3 regions of the Exiguobacterium sp. s168 genome follow, and region 2 is predicted to be linked to each of the others. Evidence: predicted binding sites of a transcription regulator. Region 2 holds the regulator's gene; each other region holds the start of a gene.

Region 1 (7,318 bases), on a different contig from region 2:
GACATCGCGCCTATTCGAATATCATGACACAATAACGTACACGAGGAGAGCATGCATCAATGAAAAGTCGACGCTCCCGATGCATCCGCTCATTTTCCCAAAAAAGATATTGTATAAGTGGCATATTTTCAGAATGGCGCTGTATAGAATACATGGAGAAAAGGGAGTACTCGTCTGGGAAACCCTCAGACACCTTTTCTCGACTGCTCGGACGTCTGAGCGTGATATTCAGAAAGTTTGCGAAGTATATTGACTTTGAAACTTCTAATGGTTTCGATGAGGTGGTACTGGTGGTGACAAGCCATTTGGGTCACGCGGCGGCCTTTCATTTCGAGTTCCCAGTCCGGCATCTGCATTCGTTTCGAAATGCGAATCGCACCTGACCGGCTGACGAACAAGCAGCGAATTCCGATCAACGGGTTCGTTAAAGCCGCGGAGCCACTTTGCTACGAATCGGGATTCTTCGATTTCGTCACAATCATACAACTCTTTCACTGTGAATCGTATTTCGAGCCGTTCGCGGTCACAGTTCTCATATATGCTCTAAATATCTCTTGTGGAGGCGCCGCCGGTTCAGCTGGCCGGTGGCAAATTCCTTCATCATGACACCTTTCGTGCAGATTCCTTTTCTATATACACTGTTCGAGGAATCATATGCAAGCGATATTTCGTGTTGAGGATGTTCGGTTTAACCGGTTACTTCGTTTTTTTCGATGATGCCAGCAATACCAACGAAACTCGACGCGGATCACACTCCACGTTTACTCGACGTTGTTCATCAGTGAGTCGAATACAGTTCGCGAACCTGTCATAATTCAATCTATGATGTACTCGTGGATGGATTGCATTAACTCGGTTTGATTGGAGTATTTATTTTATTTCGAGACGGATCAATTCGTCCAAACGATGACCGTCGAAAAAGGCTTGTTTTTTTGAGCGTACAAGGACGTAATTCCGCTATTTGGTGCGTTCCGTTATCTGTTCGCAAGACATTGTCCGACATCCACAAAATTATTGTATGTAGTACAATGAAACACATGTATTATCAACGGCTTCAGGTAGGCCACCTGTCGCTAAAATTTCACGTATTTTTCGATTATGCTTGTCAGCTAGAAAATCGCCTTCATAATAACATTAATGAATGCGCATGAGAGTGCGCTTCCGCTTCATCAACGTTGGCGTATGCTTATGAAAATCAAAAAATTAAAATTGATGTTTAAAAAATCTCCTATTTTCCCTATATATTAAGTGCTCCTATCGTTACACGCGAAGGAGACCCGCTCAGTTCGTCCTGATCACACGACTGAAGCAAAGCTATTCAACGCAAAAACAATCGTCATTTTTTTCTGAACGTGCAGAAATCGAGCGAAAACGAGCGAATTCCTGCAAAAATCTATCAAAACGGGTGCATATCGTACTCTAATCGGCTGTAAACGGGCGAGACGTCGTCTGAGTGCCGCTGAGCCAACATGCATAAAACAACCAGACCCATCATACTAAAGGTACAAGTTAACGCGGTGCCGACGCCATTCTCGACGAGGTACCCGTTGTGAAGAGCGGGATTGCGGATCATAAATCCGGGGTATACAACAGGAACAAACGTTCCTTGTTTTTTCGAAGCCTAGAGGAGTGATTCATAATGATGCGATACGTCGACCTCGGAAACTTGAAATGGATTCCGTTCTTGATGCCGGAACACAAAGCAATGCTCAAACAGTATTATCGGGAAGTACATCAACTGAATGTCCCGAATTACGATGAGCGACTAAATCCACAAATTGAAAATGTACTGAATGATGCAATCTTTAATGGAGGACTCCTCCGGATCGTCGCGCATCGCAACGGAATCGAATTCAAATTCGATGCATACGTTGAGAAGCTCGACTACGAGGCGGATACCATCACGCTACGCAAGAGTAACTATCAAGAAGAAAAGTAAGGTTTGATCAGATGATCGGAGTATCTAAAGTATTCTAGTCACCCCGCTGCATACAAGGTTATTTCCCATAGACGCGGAATTCCTGTTTGCAATCGACAATGATTTTATCCGAATCGGAGAAGAAATTGTCGTAATCGGAGAAAAAACAAACAAAATTGTTGTTTTTCCACCGTGATATCGGGTAATATGACTATAGAAGGATACAGGTACTGTCCGGACCCGCCCAGGGGCAGCACGTCTAACGCGCTGAAAAACAATACTGAGGATCATCCCGGCTGGTGATTGTCCAGTCGTACCTTACGTTTAATTCTCGAGAGTGACTCTGCTGATGTGGGGTCACTCTTTTTGCGTAGAAATTAAACGAATTGAGGTCAATGATCATGACTAATGATAAATATTCGACGTTCAACCCGGACGTCACACTACAAGAACTCGCGCAAATGTACGAAGAATTGTTCGCGCGGAAAATCTATCAAATCGATATCGGTCACAAAAGCTCCCCGCTTCGCATCAAGTTTGACGAAGGTAACTTGAAGCATATGCTTGGCTTGCAACACATCATCCAGTCAAACGACAAGCCATATCGCGCGGAGAACCTGTACCGCAGCATGCTCGATGGCAGCTTCACGATGGAGATGCTCGAAGAGCTGGATGCACAGAAATCGAAGAAATGGATGATGCGAATTCAATGCTTCCAACTCTTGCCGGAACTTCTGAAGGAAGGAAAGTGTGGCTTGGGTACTTCGAAGGGAAGCATGCGTGACATCGAGTTCTTCTTCTTTGATCAGACGCTCGGGCATTACATCTACTTCGGGGTACGCAAGGAGAAAAATTCAGATTTTTACGCACCGGTAACGTTCTTCGAAAACAAGAGCACCTATCCGAAGCATGCAAGCGGAAAGCTTGTGAGCGTCAACGGACATACGATCATCGAACAGAACACAGAAATGGAAAAATGATATGTTATGGAGACGTCGATTCGGCGTCTCTTTACTTTTTATAGTGTGCTGATTATTAAGGATATATCGTCCCCCCCCCCCCGTTGCAGTTAAGTTGGAACTTTACACCTAAAGAGGTGAACGACAAATCTTATGTCTGGACATTATACGAATGTCTCTAAATAGGATGACCGTCGTCACTCTATCAACCTCGGCGAATCCTCTCTTTCATATTTGGATGAAGGGCGATCTGACACACAATCGACGATCATACATAGAGGATAATTGAAAAGCAAAAGCCCTAGATCCTAATGATCCAGGGCTGTTTTCGTGTGTCTTAATATGTAAGCGACCCAGCAATGATCAAACCGATCGAAATCGATAAGAAGAGGAGCAGCAAGCCGACTGCTTCGTTGTTCGCATCAATCTCTTTTGTCATGCTTAAACGTGGGATTAGTAAATCCGCGAGATAGAACAAGACGATTTGTAAGACGATTGCGAGTGCACCCCATAAGACCATATCGAGAATGCTGACGGAGTTCGAGATACTCGAATAGAGGACGATGGCAAGACCGAGAATACGTCCACCGAATGCATAAACGGCTGCTTTCTTACCATTACGGATTAATTCCAGTTCCTTTGATTTCGTCGTTACCTCGAACAGGACGACACCAATTGCAAGGAGTACGGTCGCGACACCGATATACGTAAGGGTCGAGAGGAATAAGTCACTGAATGTCATGTTGGTACCTCCATCATGATTTTTTATTTTTTTTGCGTTGTTCGTATGCGACATACAATTCAAGCAGTGCTCCGACGAGAATGCCTGCTGATACATACAAATAGAAGTTGTCACCAATGAATCCGAACACGAGTCCTAAGAGAAGACCGATCAGGATATAGGGACCTTTTGCTAACTTCATGCCAATCACCTACCTCTTCTTTAAAGGTAGCGGATTTCAGAGGTGGCGTCCATCGTTATTCTTGAAAGCTGACGGCAGATTCTGCATTAGGAGAAAACAGGACGACTTGATTCCGTCCTTGTTGCTTTGCCTGATAGAGGGCAGCATCCGCATCCAGTAGAAGATCGTCGATTTGTAGTGTCGTCTCATCGTACGCGGCTAAACCAAACGATGCTGTGAGCGGTAGCTCTGTCGTCGCTAGTCGGAACGGACTAGAAGCGATCCGTTCGCGTAATTGCTCTGCTAAAGGCAGAACTTCAGCAAGCGGAACACCCTCGAACAGGACTGAAAACTCCTCACCGCCGTTACGGGATAAATACCCGCTTTCTGCCACTCCGTCGCGCAGTCGATTGGCAAACTGTCGTAGCACTTCGTCGCCCGCTTCATGACCATACGTATCGTTGACGTGTTTAAAATGATCGATATCGATCGTCAATAATACGATGGACTGTTTGTTCAGGATCAATCGCTGTTTGACATCCGTGAAGTATTCATTGAAGGCGCGTGAATTATTTAATCCCGTCAAAAAGTCAAGTTGCGCTTTCTGACGAAGCATCCGTAGTGATTGTTTGGTCAACCGAATATCGCGGATGATCAGCAGGGCGAGCCAACTACTGACGAATGATGCAGGAATGACGACTGTCATCACTTCAAGTAGAAGAATCTGTTCCGGTAAGACGATCCACAAGACAAGAGCGTGTAAAGCCGTCGCGTAGAGCGTCACGAGTGTGAATGTTCGTTTTGCATAGGGTGGCATCTCGCGAACGATTAAGCTCGTTCCTAAAGCAACGGCGACGATAAAACCGAATGCGGTGAAGGCTGCTAAATTCGTTCCCAAACTGAAGCGATAGATGATGATTGCGATCGTCACGATCGTTGTCGGGATGACACCACCAAAGTAGGCAGCGACGACGACCGGAATATGGCGCAAATCGACCATGACGCCAGGCGCTGCTTCGATCGTCATCTGCATGAGTAGTAATGAGATGACACTTAAGGCAAGGCCATACAACACGCGGGTCAGCCGTGGGGAGTCACGGGTGATCGGGATTGGCGATAGTTTTCCGAGCAGATAGAAACCAGCCATTAATAGCGTCACGTTATGCAAGACGTCAAAAAGGATGCTTTTCATGAACTGTCCATCCTTTCAAATAAAAGTACGTTACTTAAAAGACATACGCCATAAAAGGACTAACTCCTGTTACTTGAAAAAATAATCTATCTGATACAATTGTGTCTATAATGTGAACTTATGATTTCTATAAGCTGTACTTATGGTTTTACGAAATGTAATTGACCTCCTCGACACTGCGTTGTTAAATGATGAAGAAGCGATATGAAAGCGTTTACTAAATTTGAAGGAGATCTACTTATGGAACTCGTCATCATTCTTCTTGCCTTATCCTTATTGATGTTCGTTGCCTATCGTGGTTTTTCGGTCATCCTATTTGCACCAATCTGTGCCTTGTTCGCTGTCTTACTGACGAACCCGGACTGGGTGTTACCTTTCTTCTCGAATATCTTCATGGAAAAGATGGTCGGCTTCATCAAAGCATACTTCCCGGTCTTCCTCCTCGGAGCGATTTTCGGAAAAGTCGTTGAGATGTCCGGTATCGCGGAGTCGATCGCGAAGACGATCATCCGCATGATTGGTGCGAAGCGTGCTATTCTTGCCATCGTCTTACTCGGCGCCATTCTTACATATAGCGGCGTCAGCCTGTTCGTTGTCGTGTTCGCAGTTTATCCGTTTGCAGCGAACTTGTTCCGCGAAGCGAATATCCCGAAACGCCTCATCCCAGGAACAATCGCCCTTGGTGCATTCACGTTCACGATGGATGCCTTACCAGGAACACCGCAGATTCAAAACGTCATCCCAACGACGTTCTTCAAAACGGATATCTACGCTGCCCCGATCATGGGAACAGTTGGTGGATTGTTCATCTTAGTCGTCGGGATGTGGTACCTCGAGTCACGCAAGAAAAAAGCGCATCAAGCGGGTGAAGGTTATGCTGGATTCGAAGCGACGGCGGCAAGTGCCGCACCGCAGATGGAGTTGAAGAACGAACCAGAAATGACGCTCGAAACGGATCGTCAACCAGTCTATCGGCAAGTCCTGGCTTTCGTGCCACTCGTCCTCGTTGCTGTCATGAACAAAGTCTTCACGCTTTCGATTCCGAAATGGTATCCGGAAGGATTTGATTTTTCAGCAATCGGTTTAGAGGCATTCGGAAAAATTGAGACACCCGCCGTTCTTGCGATTTGGTCCGTGCAAATGGCGTTGTTGATCGGAATTCTTGCAGCGATGCTGTATGACTTCCCGAAGATCAAGACGAATTTCCAAGCTGGTCTCAATGTCAGTATCGGTGGCGCGCTCTTAGCGGTCATGAATACAGGTGCTGAGTATGGTTTCGGAGGCGTCATCGCAGCATTACCAGGATTCAAGTCCGTCTCAAGCGGGATTTCAGAGACGTTCACGAACCCACTCGTCAACGGAGCTGTCACGACGACGACGCTTGCCGGTGTCACTGGTTCCGCATCGGGCGGGATGGGGATCGCGTTAAGTGCGATGTCGGATAAATACACGCAAGCGATCACATCAGGCGGCGTGCCACCGGAAGTCATGCACCGCGTCATCTCGATGGCGTCCGGCGGAATGGATACATTACCGCATAACGGTGCCGTCATCACGTTACTTGCCGTCACGGGACTGACACATCGTCAGTCGTATAAGGACATCTTCATGATTACGATCCTCAAGACAGTGACGGTCTTCTTGATGATCGGATTGTATAGCTTGACTGGATTGTATTAAGGATTTTAAAAGGGGGCATCATCAGATGAAACAGGGGAAAGTATACGCATCATTCGCGGAAGCAACAGCAGACATCTTTGACGGGGCGACGCTAGTCGTAGGGGGCTTCGGACTCTGCGGAATCCCGGAAAAATCCATTACGGCGTTACAAGAGAAGGGCGTCAAGGATTTGACGGTCGTCAGTAACAACTGTGGCGTCGATGATTTTGGACTCGGTTTGCTCTTGCAAACGCGACAAATTAAGAAGATGATTTCGTCGTATGTCGGGGAAAACAAAACGTTCGAACAACAGTACCTCAGTGGCGAGATTGAAGTCGATCTCGTCCCCCAAGGTACGCTAGCGGAACGAATCCGTGCTGGTGGTGCTGGTATTCCTGGTTTCTATACACCGACTGGCGTCGGGACACCGATTGCTGAAGGAAAGGAACAAAAGGAGTTTGACGGAAAAACGTATCTGCTCGAAGAAGGAATCGTCGGCGATTTTGCGATCGTCAAGGCATGGAAAGCGGATCGTCTCGGAAATCTCGTCTTCCGGAAGACGTCACGCAACTTTAACCCGATTGTCGCAACAGCCGGAAAAGTAACGATCGTCGAAGTCGAAGAACTCGTTGAAGTCGGCGAACTCGATCCGAACGAGATCCATACACCAGCCGTCTATGTCCAGCGC
Region 2 (7,318 bases):
TTTATCGAAAGAGGTCGGGATGACGCTGATCAAGACGGTCGGTGGGGCATCCGGTCCTTTGTACGGTACGGCATTCGTTAAGTTCGCTGGTGCGTTCAAAGGGAAAACAGAAGTCGAAGGTGCAGAACTCGCGGATGCTTTCCATGAAGCGACGGAAGGCATCAAATCGCGTGGAAAATCGGAATTCGGTCAAAAGACGATGGTCGATATTTGGACACCGTTCCAAGAGGCGCTCTCGCAAGAAGGGGATTTGAAAGCGGCAATCGATCAAGCGCTTGCTGATACGAAAGCGCGTATCGCAACGAAAGGGCGTGCGTCTTATTTCGGTGAAGCGACGGAAGGTGTCCAGGACCCAGGTAGTCTATCAAGTGCGTTGTTACTTGGCGAAATCGCGGAGGTGCTTCATGGTTAATCTTGTACTCGTTTCCCATAGTGAAAAGCTCGCGATTGGACTAAAGGAACTGTTGGCAGAGATGGCGCCGGATACGCCAGTCTTAGTAGCAGCAGGTCTTGAGGACGGTAGCATCGGAACGGACGCGACTCGAATCGAAGAAACACTAAATACACTGGACGATGATGGAGTCGTTTTAACGGATATCGGTTCTGCGACGATGAACACGGAACTGGCCCTTGAACTATATAGTGGCGAACGGACGGTTCGGTTTATCGACGCACCACTCGTCGAAGGCGCGTTTTTAGCGGCTGTTCTTAGCGGGCAGTCGAAATCCGTTGATGAGATTGAAGACGGATTGAAAAAAGAGTTTAGCAAATAAGGATCAAATCCCCCTTGCTTCAATGCAATGGGGATTCTTTCATATCTGAATGAAATGGTGGTATGAAAATTGTAATCATAATGCATGTACATAAATAGGATAGTAAAAGAATGTAAACCATAAGGTGAGTTCTTGAGTTATACGTTAAGGAAAGCAGACACTGAAATCAAAAAGCAGACATTCATCCACTTATTATTACTGGCTGATGAATCTATCAATAAGATTTATGAATACTTACCTAACGGTGACCTGTATTATCTCGAAGATTCATCTGGGCATGTAGTAGGTGTTATTGTTATGACCAAAATTAATCAAGATACAATGGAGATAAAAAACGTTGCCATCAAAAAAGAACACCAGGGTCAAGGGTTAGGAAAGAGGATCATCTCATTAACGCTCGAACAATATAAGGAACAAGAGTATCATCATTTCATCGTAGGAACGGCTAATTCGAGTATTGATAATTTAGCTTTCTACCAAAAGCTTGGTTTCCGGCTATACGACATAAAAAAAGATTTTTTTCGGTCGTATCCAGAGGAAATCTGGGAGAACGGAATACAGGCAATCGACATGCTCATGCTAGAGAAAAATGAGTGATCCACATTATATGTTGAGGGGAATACATGGGAACTCTTCTATGCGAATGAGTAGCACAAAGAATTATGATGTATGTGCTGCGGTGGTACATTCTAGTCTGAGTCTGGTGTTGGAAGAATGATTATATTGTAGTTTCTATAAGACAGTGAAAACCCGGTCCCTCTGCAAAAGGGACCGGGTCAATTGTTTTATTTTGATGGTTTGAAGACCATTGTCGCTTCCACTGCTTTTTGCCATCCGGCATAGCGTTGTTCACGATCGTCTTCTTTCATCTCTGGTTTGAACTGGTGATCCAGCTTCCATTGTTGTTTGATCTCCGCTTTATCTTTCCAGTAACCAACAGCTAATCCAGCAAGGTAGGCTGCACCAAGTGCTGTCGTTTCGTTGATTTCTGGACGATCGACAGGAACGCCGAGAATGTCCGATTGGAACTGCATCAAGAAGTTGTTGGCTACAGCACCACCGTCGACACGGAGTGTCTTCAGTTCGATCCCAGAATCTTGTTCCATCGCTGTTAACACGTCGCGTGTTTGGTAAGCGAGTGATTCAAGCGTTGCCCGAACGAAATGCTCTTTATCTGTTCCTCGTGTTAAACCGAAGATTGCGCCACGAACATCTGAATCCCAGTACGGCGCACCGAGACCAACGAAGGCAGGAACGACATAAACACCGTCTGTTGAGTCGACTTTCGTTGCGTAACCTTCTGAATCTTTCGCATTTTTCAGCATCCGGAGTCCATCACGGAGCCACTGGATTGCAGAACCAGCTACGAAAATCGAACCTTCCAGCGCATATTCCACTTTTCCATCGACGCCCCAAGCGATCGTCGTCAAGAGTCCATGATCAGAAGAAACAGCTTTCTCACCTGTGTTCATGAGCATGAAGCAACCTGTTCCGTATGTGTTTTTCCCTTCACCCGCTTCGAAGCACGTTTGACCGAAGAGTGCTGCTTGTTGGTCACCCGCAATACCAGCGATTGGCACTTCGTAACCGAAGAAGTGATACGGTACTGTTTTGTCGTAGACTTCACTCGACTGACGAACCTCTGGCAACATCGAAGCAGGAACACCGAGGATATCGAGTAACTCTTCATCCCATTTTTGTTCGTAGATGTTATACATCAATGTTCGTGAAGCGTTCGTGTAGTCCGTGATGTGCGTTTTTCCACCAGACAGTTTCCAAACGAGCCACGTATCGATCGTACCGAAGAGCAATTCACCGTTCTCTGCTTGCTCACGTGCACCTTCGACATTGTCGAGGATCCATTTAACTTTCGTACCAGAGAAGTAGGCATCAATCAGAAGTCCTGTTTTGTCGCGGAACTTCTGGTTCAAACCTTGTTCTTTTAAGTCGTCACAGATACCAGACGTTTGACGCGATTGCCAAACGAGTGCGTGATAGACCGGTCTGCCTGTTTCTTTGTTCCAGACAACTGTTGTTTCACGTTGGTTCGTGATGCCGATTCCAGCGATTTGCTCAGGTTTGATATCTGCTGTCCCGAGTGCTTCGGCCATGACGGCAAGAATCGAACCCCAGATTTCGTTTGCATCATGCTCGACCCAGCCTGGTTGTGGGAAGTACTGTTTGAATTCCCGTTGTGCCGAGTTGACGATTTTCCCATCGTGATCGAAGATGATCGCACGTGAGCTTGTCGTACCTTGGTCGAGTGCTAGGATATACTTGTTTTCCATTTCGAAATCCCCCTTGAGCGGTATGTGTTAGTGAGATGTGATCTTAGTAGATCAATTGATAGATGAACACGGCAATCGCTCCACCGATGATCGGACCGACGACAGGAATCCATGAATAGCCCCAGTCAGATGAACCTTTATTCGGAATCGGTAGGATAGCGTGCGCGATACGCGGTCCAAGGTCACGAGCCGGGTTGATGGCATACCCTGTTGTACCACCGAGCGAGAGACCGATGACGACGACGAGTAAACCGACGATGAGTGGTTTTAAGCCATCTCCGAACGTTGTTAAACCAAGTGCCAAGATACCGAAGACGAGAACAAATGTCCCGATGATCTCAGAAATCAAGTTCGACGGCGTATGACGAATCGCTGGACCTGTTGCGAACACACCGAGTTTTGCAGCTTGATCATCAGTCGCTTCAAAATGTTTCATGTAATGAAGCCAAACGAGAATGGCGCCGATGAAAGCTCCGACAAGTTGTCCGGCAATGTAGATCGGAACGTCTGCCCACGGTAGGTCAGAGTTCAAAGCAAGTGCAATCGTCAATGCGGGGTTCAAGTGTGCTCCACTTTCAGCAGCGACGAATGCTGCTGTCATGACGGCAAGACCCCAAGCGAATGTGATGACGATCCATCCGCTGTTTTCCGATTTCGTCTTTTTCAAGACGACACCGGCGACGACTCCATCCCCGAGCAGGATGAGGATCATCGTACCGATCATTTCTAGTACAAAGTTATTCATGCAAAAACCCTCCCTTTGGATTAAAGTAGATAATGGCCTTTCTACTTTAAATTACTCCGAATTGAGAACGTTTTCAATACATATAATTGAAATATAGGAATGGAAATTTTTCATTTTGATGTTTAAAGATACGAAAAAGTGGATAAGAAAACACCTCTTCCTGCCTGCGAGCAAGCAAAAGAGGTGTTACCGACGACGTTTTTTTCTTTTTTTAGGTCGAAACCAACTGCTGGAATAATCTAGTAGGATATGAATCGTACTTGCCACCATGATACCGACGACGAATGCAGGCAAGGAAGCGAACCACGAATCAATCGTAGCAGAATCAAGAACCTGAAAATATAGACTTAAAAATAGTAGCGGAATCAGAATCGCAGCACTGTAAAGAAGCCGGATGATGTCTCCGATGATCAGTCCATGTGACCAGATCGATCGGTGAGGCATGATCTTGACATACGGCATCCACAAGACTCGAAATGGTCCAAAGCGATAATACGGTTCTGACTTTAAATCGAGGTCGGGTGACAACCAAAGGGTACCGACAGCGATACCGATGGCAGTCGGTAACCAATCGGTTTGTTGCGTTGCGACCGAATACGCAACGTAACCCGTCAGTGCGACGGTATTGACAGTATCATGTACATTTCCTGAAGGCATGAAAAAAGACCAGTCGTAACTGGTCCCTCCGTCAATGAATCGTCCGATACACGCCGATTACCTTACCAAGAATGGAGACATTATCGAAATACATCGGATCCATCGAGTCATTTTCTGGTTGTAGACGTACCTGTTGATCTTCTAAGAAGAACCGTTTCACCGTCGCTTCGCTATCTTCGGTCATAGCTACGACGATTTCTCCGTTTTCTGCTGTGTTTTGTTGGCGCACGATGACACGATCGCCGTCAAGAATACCTGCGTTAATCATCGATTCACCATCGATTGTCAACATGAAGACCGTCTCATTTCCTACATAATGTGCAGGGAGCGGAAACTGTTCTTCGATGTTTTCAATCGCTGTAATCGGAAGACCCGCTGTGACTTTCCCGATGACGGGAACATGGACGATGGCTTCCGTGATTTCTTCAGGCTTATCAAGCAATATCTCAATCGCACGTGGTTTCGTCGGGTCACGGCGAATCATTCCCCGTTTCTCGAGTCGATCCAAATGACCGTGTACCGTCGAGCTAGACGCGAGTCCGACTGCTTCTCCGATTTCACGAACTGATGGTGGATACCCCTTCAGTTTCACTTCAGAGACGATGTAGTCGAGAATCTCTTGTTGGCGCTTAGACATTTTCCGCATACGAATTGCCACCTCTTTCTGGATTGAAGTTTGAAATGTAAGAATATATGTTTCTAAATTCACTATAACATAGAACAAATGAGCGTACAAACAATTGTTCGACATTTTGTGTTGACCGAACACGGGTTCTGTGTTTATTATGAGTTATGCGAACAATTGTTCCGCGAACATTTATTCTAAATCATTCATTTCATATTTGGAGGGATTCATGATGATTCATACGATTCGTACTCATGCTTTTTCAATTCTCTTCTATGCATTAAGTATTGCCTTCGTGATCTTTTTACTCACACCACGCCCGGATGAAAAGGTAGCGCAACTGATGACCGCTTCCGTTACGGTCGATGAGAACGCTACAGTCGAACAAATTGCTGAAGTCTACAATGATGGTTCGATGTCAGATGAAGAATACGTCAACTGGTTGATCAAAAATAATGATGTCGAGACAAAACACGTCATCTCAAAAAGCAAAATCGTTGTACCAATCGCACAACAATGACAAAATGGAAAAGTTGTGAAAGAACGAACAGGGATGTGAGGTACGATGAAGGTCGTGATTTATTGTCGGGTGTCGACCGAAAAAGAAGCACAAGATAGTTCGATTGAACGCCAACGGATGGAGCTTTCCAAGGTCGCGTCTCAAAAGGGTTTTGATGTCATAGACATCGTCTCTGAAAAAGAGAGTGGATATGACGTTGATCGGGAAGGAATGCTGACGGTTCTTGACCATGTGACACGTGATGCGGTAGATGCGGTACTCGTGACGGATGACACACGAATTGGTCGGGGGAATGCGAAAATCGCTATTTTGCACACGTTTAAGAAGCACGGTGTTCGGTTGATGACACTTGATTCGGATGGAGAATATCAGCTTGCTGATGCAGAAGCGATGGTCCTTGAGATCGTCTCGCTCGTTGAAGAATATCAACGGAAACTGCACAATGCAAAAATCGCCCGTGGCATGCGGCGAGCGGTCGAACAAGGCTTTCGTCCGGAACGTAATCTCAATCGTCAAGGAGAGAACGCCGGGCGTAGTCGAAAAGACGTACCGATCGAAGAAATCGTACGTCTCCGAGAACTCGGGTTGACGTTTTCAGATATCGCTATTACGCTTCGCGGGATGGGGCATGATATCTCAAAAGCAACGGTCAATCGTCGATATCTTGAATACCGCGAATTGACGCCTAGTTCGGAATGAGAAGCAAGTAACCCGTCGACTGACGCGGTTAACTTGCTTTTTTTAGTAAGCTCTTTTACAGTAAGAATACAATTGAACTACTCAAGTTTGAGTCGTACAGAAAGAGGGATTCCATGTTATCACAAGAACAATTAGATCGAATCAATGCATTAGCGAATAAATCAAAAGTTGAGCCGTTATCGGAAGCCGAAACAGCCGAGCAAAAAGAGTTACGTGCAGCGTATCTCGCAGCATTCCGTGGATCGTTCAAAAACCAACTCATGGGCATGAAGATCGTCGATGAAGAGGGGACGGACGTAACACCAGAGAAGTTGAAACAAGCACAAGAAGAAGAACGGAATAAACAATAATCGTTTGTTTCTTCTATAGAAGAAAGAGGTCTCGCGTCAAGCGGACCTCTTTTTTGTTAGAGCGGTTAGATAAGGAAACATTGTACGATAGCAATACATCTTAATAACGATCTTTCATCAATTCATGCATCCTGTATGAGTCGATAGAACGGCTATAGATAGCGCATTCATTTGAATGTGACATACTATTTAGAAAAGTTGTATCACATTTAAGAGTGTGCTAAAATGAGTAGGAATTTGTGAAAAAGAGAGAGGATGATTGTTTTGACGAACATGACGACAGTAGAACAATTAGCAATTAATACGATTCGTACCTTATCGATTGATGCCGTACAAAAGGCGAATTCGGGTCACCCAGGTATGCCAATGGGAGCAGCGCCGATGGCATTCTCGCTTTGGGCGGATCATATGAACCACAACCCTAAAAATCCAGAATGGTTCAACCGCGACCGTTTTGTACTTTCAGCCGGACACGGTTCGATGCTTCTCTACTCACTCCTCCACCTATCGGGATATGATCTATCAATGGATGATCTTAAATCATTCCGTCAATGGGGATCAAAAACACCAGGTCACCCGGAATATCGTCACACGGCTGGTGTAGATGCGACGACAGGTCCACTTGGTCAAGGGATTGCAATGGCAGTTGGTATGGCGATGG
Region 3 (7,318 bases), on a different contig from region 2:
GACTGAGGTGAACACCATGCGTGACCGAAATCGTACCTGTCTTCGTATCCGCTTCAACCTCGATTTTTGGTGAGCGACCGCGACCTGATACGAAATGGAGCTTCCGGTTGACAATCTCTTTTTGATCCCGGATTAATTCCATGTCATCGAGGTTGCAGTTGAGACCACCAAAGTTTGTCTCAAGCTCCCCGTAGACTTCAGCGCCGTGCGGCAACATCAGGGCGATGCTTCCAGCAAGCGACGACGCTTTGACCTTCGCATTTTGCGCTGTCTTCAGCTCGCAGCGGACGTTTCCGTTCGCTGTTTTCAGTTCTGAACGTTCGAAGACACCTGCCGTGATGATTTGTCCATTAGCTGTCTTCGCCTTCAAGACCTTCAACTCCGACTCTTCGATTTCAATCGAACCGTTCGCAGTCGATACTTTGACATCCTCACTGAACAAATCACGGACGTTGACCCGACCGTTCGCTGTCATCAGTTGAGCAGATGTCGTATCGAGTGACGTCAACGAAATTTCCCCATTCAGTGTCTGTAAGACGAATGATTCGTAATGACGGCGCGGAACTTTCAGATGGACTGTCGCCCGGACACTCTTATCCTTCAAACGGATCGAGAGTGTGTTCGCCGAGACTGCGTGTTGAACAGCGGCCTGAAGTTGCTCAAGCGCCTGTTCTTCCGTCACTTGTTGGCGGCGGAGCGGACGTCCTGTCACCGTCAATTCGCATTCTTCGAGATCACTCGGTTCGACGACCAAGTTTGCATTGAACAGATCGACGTGAACCGTCTCTCCGCTGAATGGGAATTGTTTGACGTAGGTGACGTTCGGACCGGACGCCTGATTAAGCGAAAGATCACTGTCCTTGATCCGGCTGACGAGATTATCGAACGCTGACATGACTTTCGTCGTCAGTGAATCGACGGAATACTGGTCGACCCGATCATATTGTTCTGGTTCATCGACGTACTTATGTTCACTGGCAGAAGTTGCACGTTCGTCGATCGCTTCGAGCCGCTCGAGTTTATCGAGTGCCTCATCAATCGTTAACTTTCCTTCTTTGACTTGCTCCAATATCAATTGACGCATATCTTGCTTCATGAACCGTTCCCTCCTATTCTTGAACCTCAAACGTGTGTTACATGATACTTTCGTTTAAGTTCCCTTAGTTCCTTCCTACGAATCCTCATCCACAAAAGTTTCACGATTCAATTCGTGCCGCATCGCGTTCAAGGACAGGTGCGAGGTATCGTCCCGTGTAGGATGCTTCGACTTCAGCAATCTGTTCCGGTGTACCGGCAGCAACAATCGTTCCGCCACCGTCGCCACCCTCTGGTCCTAAATCAATCAAGTAGTCGGCCGTCTTGATGACATCCAAGTTGTGTTCGATGACGAGCACTGTATCACCATTGTCGACGAGACGTTGCAAGACTTTCAAGAGACGCGCAATGTCGTGGACGTGGAGTCCTGTCGTCGGCTCATCGAGGATGTAGATCGTCTTCCCAGTCGAGCGTTTATGCAACTCGGACGCCAGTTTAACACGTTGCGCTTCCCCGCCGGACAGTTCCGTCGCGGGTTGACCGAGACGCATGTATGTCAGACCGACGTCAGCGATCGTCTGCAATTTACGCGTGATCTTCGGAATGTTCTCGAAGAAGGCGAGGGCATCTTCAACCGTCATCTCAAGCACGTCGGCAATCGTCTTGCCTTTATATTTCACTTCGAGTGTTTCGCGGTTATAACGTTTCCCATGACAGACTTCACACGGTACATAGACGTCCGGTAAGAAGTGCATCTCAATCTTGATGATCCCGTCGCCACGACAAGCTTCACAGCGTCCACCCTTGATGTTGAAACTGAAGCGTCCTTTTTTATAACCACGCAGTTTCGCTTCGTTCGTCGAAGCAAAGACGTCACGGATGTCATCGAAGACACCGGTATACGTTGCTGGGTTCGAACGTGGTGTCCGACCGATCGGCGACTGGTCGATGTCGATGACCTTATCGATTTGATCCAGACCGGTAATCCCTTTATGGGCACCCGGTTTTTCTTTCGCCCGGTTCATCTCGTGCGCAATCGTCTTATAGAGAATTTCATTGATCAACGTCGATTTCCCGGAGCCCGAGACACCGGTGACGGCGACGAACAGACCCAGCGGAATATCGACATCGACGTTCTTCAGGTTGTTTTCCGATGCTTTGTGGATATGGAGCATCCGACCGTCCGGCTCTTTGCGTGTTGATGGAACAGGAATGAACTTCTTCCCGGACAAGTATTGACCAGTCAACGAGTTCGCATCCTGCATCAACTCTTCCGGTTTCCCGGCTGCCGTGACGAATCCACCGTGATCGCCGGCACCAGGTCCGATATCGATCAAGTAGTCGGCTGCCATCATCGTGTCTTCATCGTGTTCGACGACGATCAACGTGTTGCCGAGATCACGCATCGCCTTCAGCGTATTGATCAGACGATCATTATCACGTTGGTGTAAACCGATCGATGGTTCATCGAGAACGTAGAGGACGCCCGTCAGACGCGAACCAATTTGTGTCGCAAGACGAATCCGTTGCGCTTCCCCACCGGACAACGTACCGGCTGCGCGTGAGATCGTCAGGTAATCGAGACCGACGTTCTCGAGGAACGACGCCCGTTCGTGAATCTCACGGACGATCATCCGCGAAATCGTCTGATCCTTCTCACTCAACTTCTCCGGTAGTTCGTCGAAGAACATGACCGCTTGTTTAACAGACATCTTCGTCACTTCACCGATATGATGATCGGATACTTTGACGGCAAGTGATTCCCGTTTCAAGCGGTGTCCTTGACACGTCGGACAAGCTTTCTTCGCCATGTAGCCTTCCATCTGTTCCCGGATATAATCAGACGACGTCTCCTTGAAGCGACGTTGTAAGTTATTGAGGACCCCTTCGAAGTAGAGGTTCGTATTTCGGACCATCCCGAAGTCGTTCTCATAACGGAAGTGAATCTCTTCCTTCGTGTTTCCGTTCAAGATCGTTTCACGGTGTTCTTCTGACAATTGTTCGAACGGTGTATCCATATCGATCTTGAAGTGGTCGCAGACCGCTTTGAGTAATTGTGGATAATACTGCGAGCTCGTCGGTTCCCACGCCACGATTGCCCCTTCGTTCAACGACTTATCGGGATGCGGCACGACGAGATCAACATCGACCTCAAGCTTCGTTCCGAGACCATCACATGACGTACAAGCACCAAACGGTGAGTTGAACGAGAACATCCGTGGTTCGAGTTCGCCGATTGAGAAGCCACAAATTGGACAAGCATGATGTTCACTGAACAACAGTTCGTTGCCGTCCATCGTATCGACGATGACCCGACCATCCGCGAGGCGAAGGGCAGTCTCAAGTGAGTCCGCAAGACGGGCTTCGACGTCTGGTCGCACGACGACACGGTCGACGACGACTTCGATCGAGTGTTTCTTGTTTTTCTCAAGCGTGATCTCTTCGGCGAGATCCATCGTCTCTCCGTTGACACGGACGCGGACGAAACCTTCTTTCTTCAAATCGTCGAGTACCTTGACGTGCGTTCCTTTTCGTCCGGAAACGATTGGCGCGAGGATTTGCAGACGGGTCCGCTCCGGTAACTCCATCACTTGGTCGACCATCTGACTGATCGTCTGGCTCGAAATCTCGATTCCGTGATTTGGACAAATCGGTTTACCAATTCGTGCATACAACAGACGCAAATAATCATAGATCTCTGTGACCGTTCCAACCGTCGACCGTGGGTTTTTACTCGTCGTTTTCTGGTCGATTGAAATTGCTGGACTCAGTCCTTCAATCGTATCGACATCCGGTTTATCCATCTGTCCGAGGAACTGACGGGCATAGGCAGATAAACTTTCGACATAACGCCGTTGTCCTTCAGCGTAAATCGTGTCGAAGGCAAGCGACGATTTCCCTGACCCGGACAAACCCGTCAAGACGACGAGCTGATCGCGGGGGATTTCGACATCGATGTTTTGTAGATTATTGACGCGAGCGCCTTTGATGATAATCTGATTCTTCTTTTCTCCCAACTTAGGCACCTGCTTTCAATTCTAATATGAGGTCGCGGAGCTCAGCAGCTCGTTCGAACTGCATGTCCTTCGCCGCTTGACGCATCTCTTGGTCGAGCTGCTCAAGCAACGTTTCGCGCTCCGGTTTTTTGAGTTTGTTGAACTTCTCGAGTTTTTCGACGGTGTCGTCGCTCTCGATCGTCGTACTGATGACACCACGAACATCTTTTTTGATCGTCTGCGGCGTGATGCCATGTTCTTCATTGAACGCCATCTGGATCGCGCGACGGCGTTCCGTCTCATCGATCGCGCGTTGCATCGAATCGGTAACTTTATCGGCAAACAAGATGACGTGTCCTTCCGAGTTCCGAGCCGCCCGACCAATCGTTTGAATCAGCGAACGATCCGACCGCAAGAACCCTTCCTTATCGGCATCAAGAATCGTCACGAGTGAGACTTCCGGAATATCGAGTCCTTCTCGTAATAAGTTGATCCCGACGAGGACATCGTATTTCCCGAGTCGTAAGTCACGGATGATTTCAATTCTTTCCAGCGTCTTGATCTCCGAGTGCATGTAGTTGACCTTGACACCATTCTCTTTCAAGTAATCGGTCAAGTCTTCTGCCATCTTCTTCGTCAGTGTCGTCACGAGAACACGTTCGTTCTTCGCGACCCGGTCACGGATGTTATCCATCAAGTAATCGATTTGTCCCGTGATTGGATGAATCTCGATCGTCGGATCGACGAGGCCGGTCGGACGAATGATTTGCTCGACCATCTCTTTTGAATGTTCGAGTTCATATGGTCCTGGTGTCGCTGAGATATAGATTGCCTGACTGACTTTTTCCTCGAACTCCTCGAACCGTAACGGACGGTTGTCTTTTGCCGATGGAAGACGGAAGCCGTGATCGACGAGGACTTGTTTCCGTGCCTGGTCTCCGTTATACATCCCGCGAATTTGCGGCAGTGTGACGTGCGACTCATCGGCAACGAGCAAGAAGTCCTTCGGGAAGTAATCGAGCAACGTATACGGCGTTGCCCCTTCTGGCATCAAGTTCAAATGACGCGAGTAGTTCTCGATTCCGGAGCAATAGCCCATCTCACGCATCATCTCGAGATCGTAGTTCGTCCGTTGTTCGAGCCGTTGCGCTTCGAGCAACTGATTGTCTTCGCGTAGCTTCGCAAGCTGGACCTCTAGTTCCTTCTCGATGTTCGCGATCGCTTTCTGCAGACGGGTATCCCCCGTCACGAAGTGGGACGCCGGGAAGATCGAGATGTGCTCGCGGTCCGCGACGATCTCACCTGTCAGCGGATCCATGTCACGAATCCGTTCAATCTCGTCACCGAAGAACTCGACTCGGACACACTGTTCGTCGCGTGACGCCGGGAAGATTTCAACGACGTCTCCGCGGACACGGAAGCGTCCACGCTGGAAGTCGATGTCGTTACGCTCATACTGAATGTCGATTAAACGATGGAGCATCTCGTTACGCCCCATCTCATTGCCGACACGCAGTGACAAGACGTGGTTGTTGTACTCTTCCGGGTTACCGAGACCATAGATACACGAGACAGACGCAACGATCAAGACGTCCTCCCGTTCGAACAGGGCGGACGTCGCCGAGTGACGTAGTTTATCAATCTCATCGTTGATCGAAGAGTCCTTCTCAATGAACGTATCCGTCGATGGGACATACGCTTCCGGCTGATAATAATCATAAAAACTAACGAAGTATTCGACCGCATTGTTCGGGAAGAATTCCTTGAACTCCGAGTAGAGTTGTCCCGCTAGTGTTTTGTTGTGGGCAAGGACGAGCGTCGGTTTCTTGATTTCCTTGATGACGTTCGAGACCGTGAACGTCTTCCCGGTACCAGTCGCCCCAAGCAACGTCTGATGTCGTTCGCCTTGTTTTAGCCCAGTCACCAATTTTTCGATTGCCGTCGGCTGATCACCGCCTGGCTCAAATGGTGAAACGAGTTCAAATTCCATCGTTTGCTTCCCCCTCATCACGTAAAAAATCTATTTTTATTGTACCACTTTACGAACAAACATTCGATTATGAAGTGCTCCTTTTAGGAAGTTACCCTTTTTTTCGAAAATGCAAAAGTTTCTTTTTTGCTTCGAGTGTTGATCCTCGATTTTTCTGCCGACAAAAAAATCCCCGTCACGGCTGTTCCGTGACAGGGATGTACTCGTTAATGCAAGGACCGCACTTTAGTGCGACCATGGACCGGCTCATTGACGAACAGGATGCCGAGCTCATGATGATCTTGTTCATAGAAGGCACGTTGCGCAAACCGGATGTCTCCGTTATGGTTCATGACTTCAAGACGCAGATACGGTTTGTGTTTTTGGATGGCTTCGTAGAACGATGTTTCCGAATCGACCTTTTCACCATTGACCTTATAAATCGCTTCGCCCGGAATCAAGCCCATCTCGGCAGCTGGTTTATCAGGTAGCGTTCCGAGAATGACGGCACCACGCGTTCCATTGAGGAACAATGGTGTCTGTGCCCGGTTCAATCGCTTGACCCGCTGATGCAACACAATGTGCAGGACGAGCAACAAAACGATCCCGTACAGCCATTCAGCTTGTCCGGTGACGTATGCAAGAACCGTCAATAGAATTGCAACGAGGCTCGTAATTAAACGTCCTTGAACGAGTGGACGCATCAATTCTTTCGGTAACTTACCCGTAAAGAGGAAGCTGAAGCCGATCGGTAACCAGAGAACGATCGGAACGAGTTCTGGGAAACTGTAACGTGGCCACCAGGCTTCAAGCACGTCGCCCGGAACAAAGACGAGCAAAGGCAATAGCCAAAGTTTATTCGCTGACAGCCCACCGATGAAGCGACCACGCTTCGAGACGACGAGTGACGGTGACAGGCGTCGTTGCCCGCGCCACCAGACGAGTAGACATTCCGCGACGAGCGTTAACGTCGCAAGCAATAAAATCATTTTCGGCTCAACCGCTCGAACCGGATCAAGACGCGAATCCATTAGGAACCAGCCAGCAAGTCCAAGCAAGACGATCGGCCAAAGCGGTACGTTCAAGCGAACGATGCCAATCAACAACAACACGCTCGAAAGCGCTAGTAACAACAAAGCGTATTGTGGTGTCACCGTCAATCCAAGCCAGCCACTGACGACGGATAAGACGAGACCAATTAGTAACCCGGGTAAAAGTGTTTCGAGGACATCGCTTCGTTTACCGTGTGTCCGGGAGCGGAACAATCCGCGTTCCCGTTTGACACGCCGGATGCCGATGACCCAACTGACAAGGAGTG

What was found. The regulator LexA, encoded in region 2, represses DNA repair genes until DNA is damaged. The targets are predictions, from matches to a motif close to CGAACATATGTTCG.
Region 1: a site for LexA is predicted at 1,593-1,606, ahead of KNQ15_RS11475 (YolD-like family protein). Genes of this name have one in related genera too.
Region 3: a site for LexA is predicted at 6,074-6,087, ahead of uvrB (excinuclease ABC subunit UvrB). Genes of this name have one in related genera too.

What each region holds. Positions count from the first base shown of each region.
Region 1 is NZ_JACSNE010000019.1:40,133-47,450, forward strand. It holds gene KNQ15_RS11475 (YolD-like family protein) at 1,640-1,939, shown strand; gene KNQ15_RS11480 (PBECR4 domain-containing protein) at 2,320-2,898, shown strand; gene KNQ15_RS11485 (DUF350 domain-containing protein) at 3,215-3,619, opposite strand; gene KNQ15_RS11490 (hypothetical protein) at 3,633-3,800, opposite strand; gene KNQ15_RS11495 (GGDEF domain-containing protein) at 3,856-4,971, opposite strand; gene KNQ15_RS11500 (GntP family permease) at 5,212-6,651, shown strand; gene KNQ15_RS11505 (CoA transferase subunit A) at 6,677-7,318, shown strand, end outside.
Region 2 is NZ_JACSNE010000004.1:149,658-156,975, forward strand. It holds gene dhaL (dihydroxyacetone kinase subunit DhaL) at 1-412, shown strand, start outside; gene dhaM (dihydroxyacetone kinase phosphoryl donor subunit DhaM) at 405-773, shown strand; gene KNQ15_RS04545 (GNAT family N-acetyltransferase) at 906-1,370, shown strand; gene glpK (glycerol kinase GlpK) at 1,559-3,061, opposite strand; gene KNQ15_RS04555 (MIP/aquaporin family protein) at 3,105-3,806, opposite strand; gene KNQ15_RS04560 (metal-binding protein) at 3,993-4,463, opposite strand; gene lexA (transcriptional repressor LexA) at 4,495-5,109, opposite strand; gene yneA (cell division suppressor protein YneA) at 5,321-5,608, shown strand; gene KNQ15_RS04575 (YneB family resolvase-like protein) at 5,654-6,307, shown strand; gene KNQ15_RS04580 (DUF896 domain-containing protein) at 6,421-6,657, shown strand; gene tkt (transketolase) at 6,913-7,318, shown strand, end outside.
Region 3 is NZ_JACSNE010000003.1:107,209-114,526, reverse strand. It holds gene KNQ15_RS03255 (DUF4097 family beta strand repeat-containing protein) at 1-1,096, opposite strand, end outside; gene uvrA (excinuclease ABC subunit UvrA) at 1,197-4,052, opposite strand; gene uvrB (excinuclease ABC subunit UvrB) at 4,054-6,021, opposite strand; gene KNQ15_RS03240 (PDZ domain-containing protein) at 6,228-7,318, opposite strand, start outside.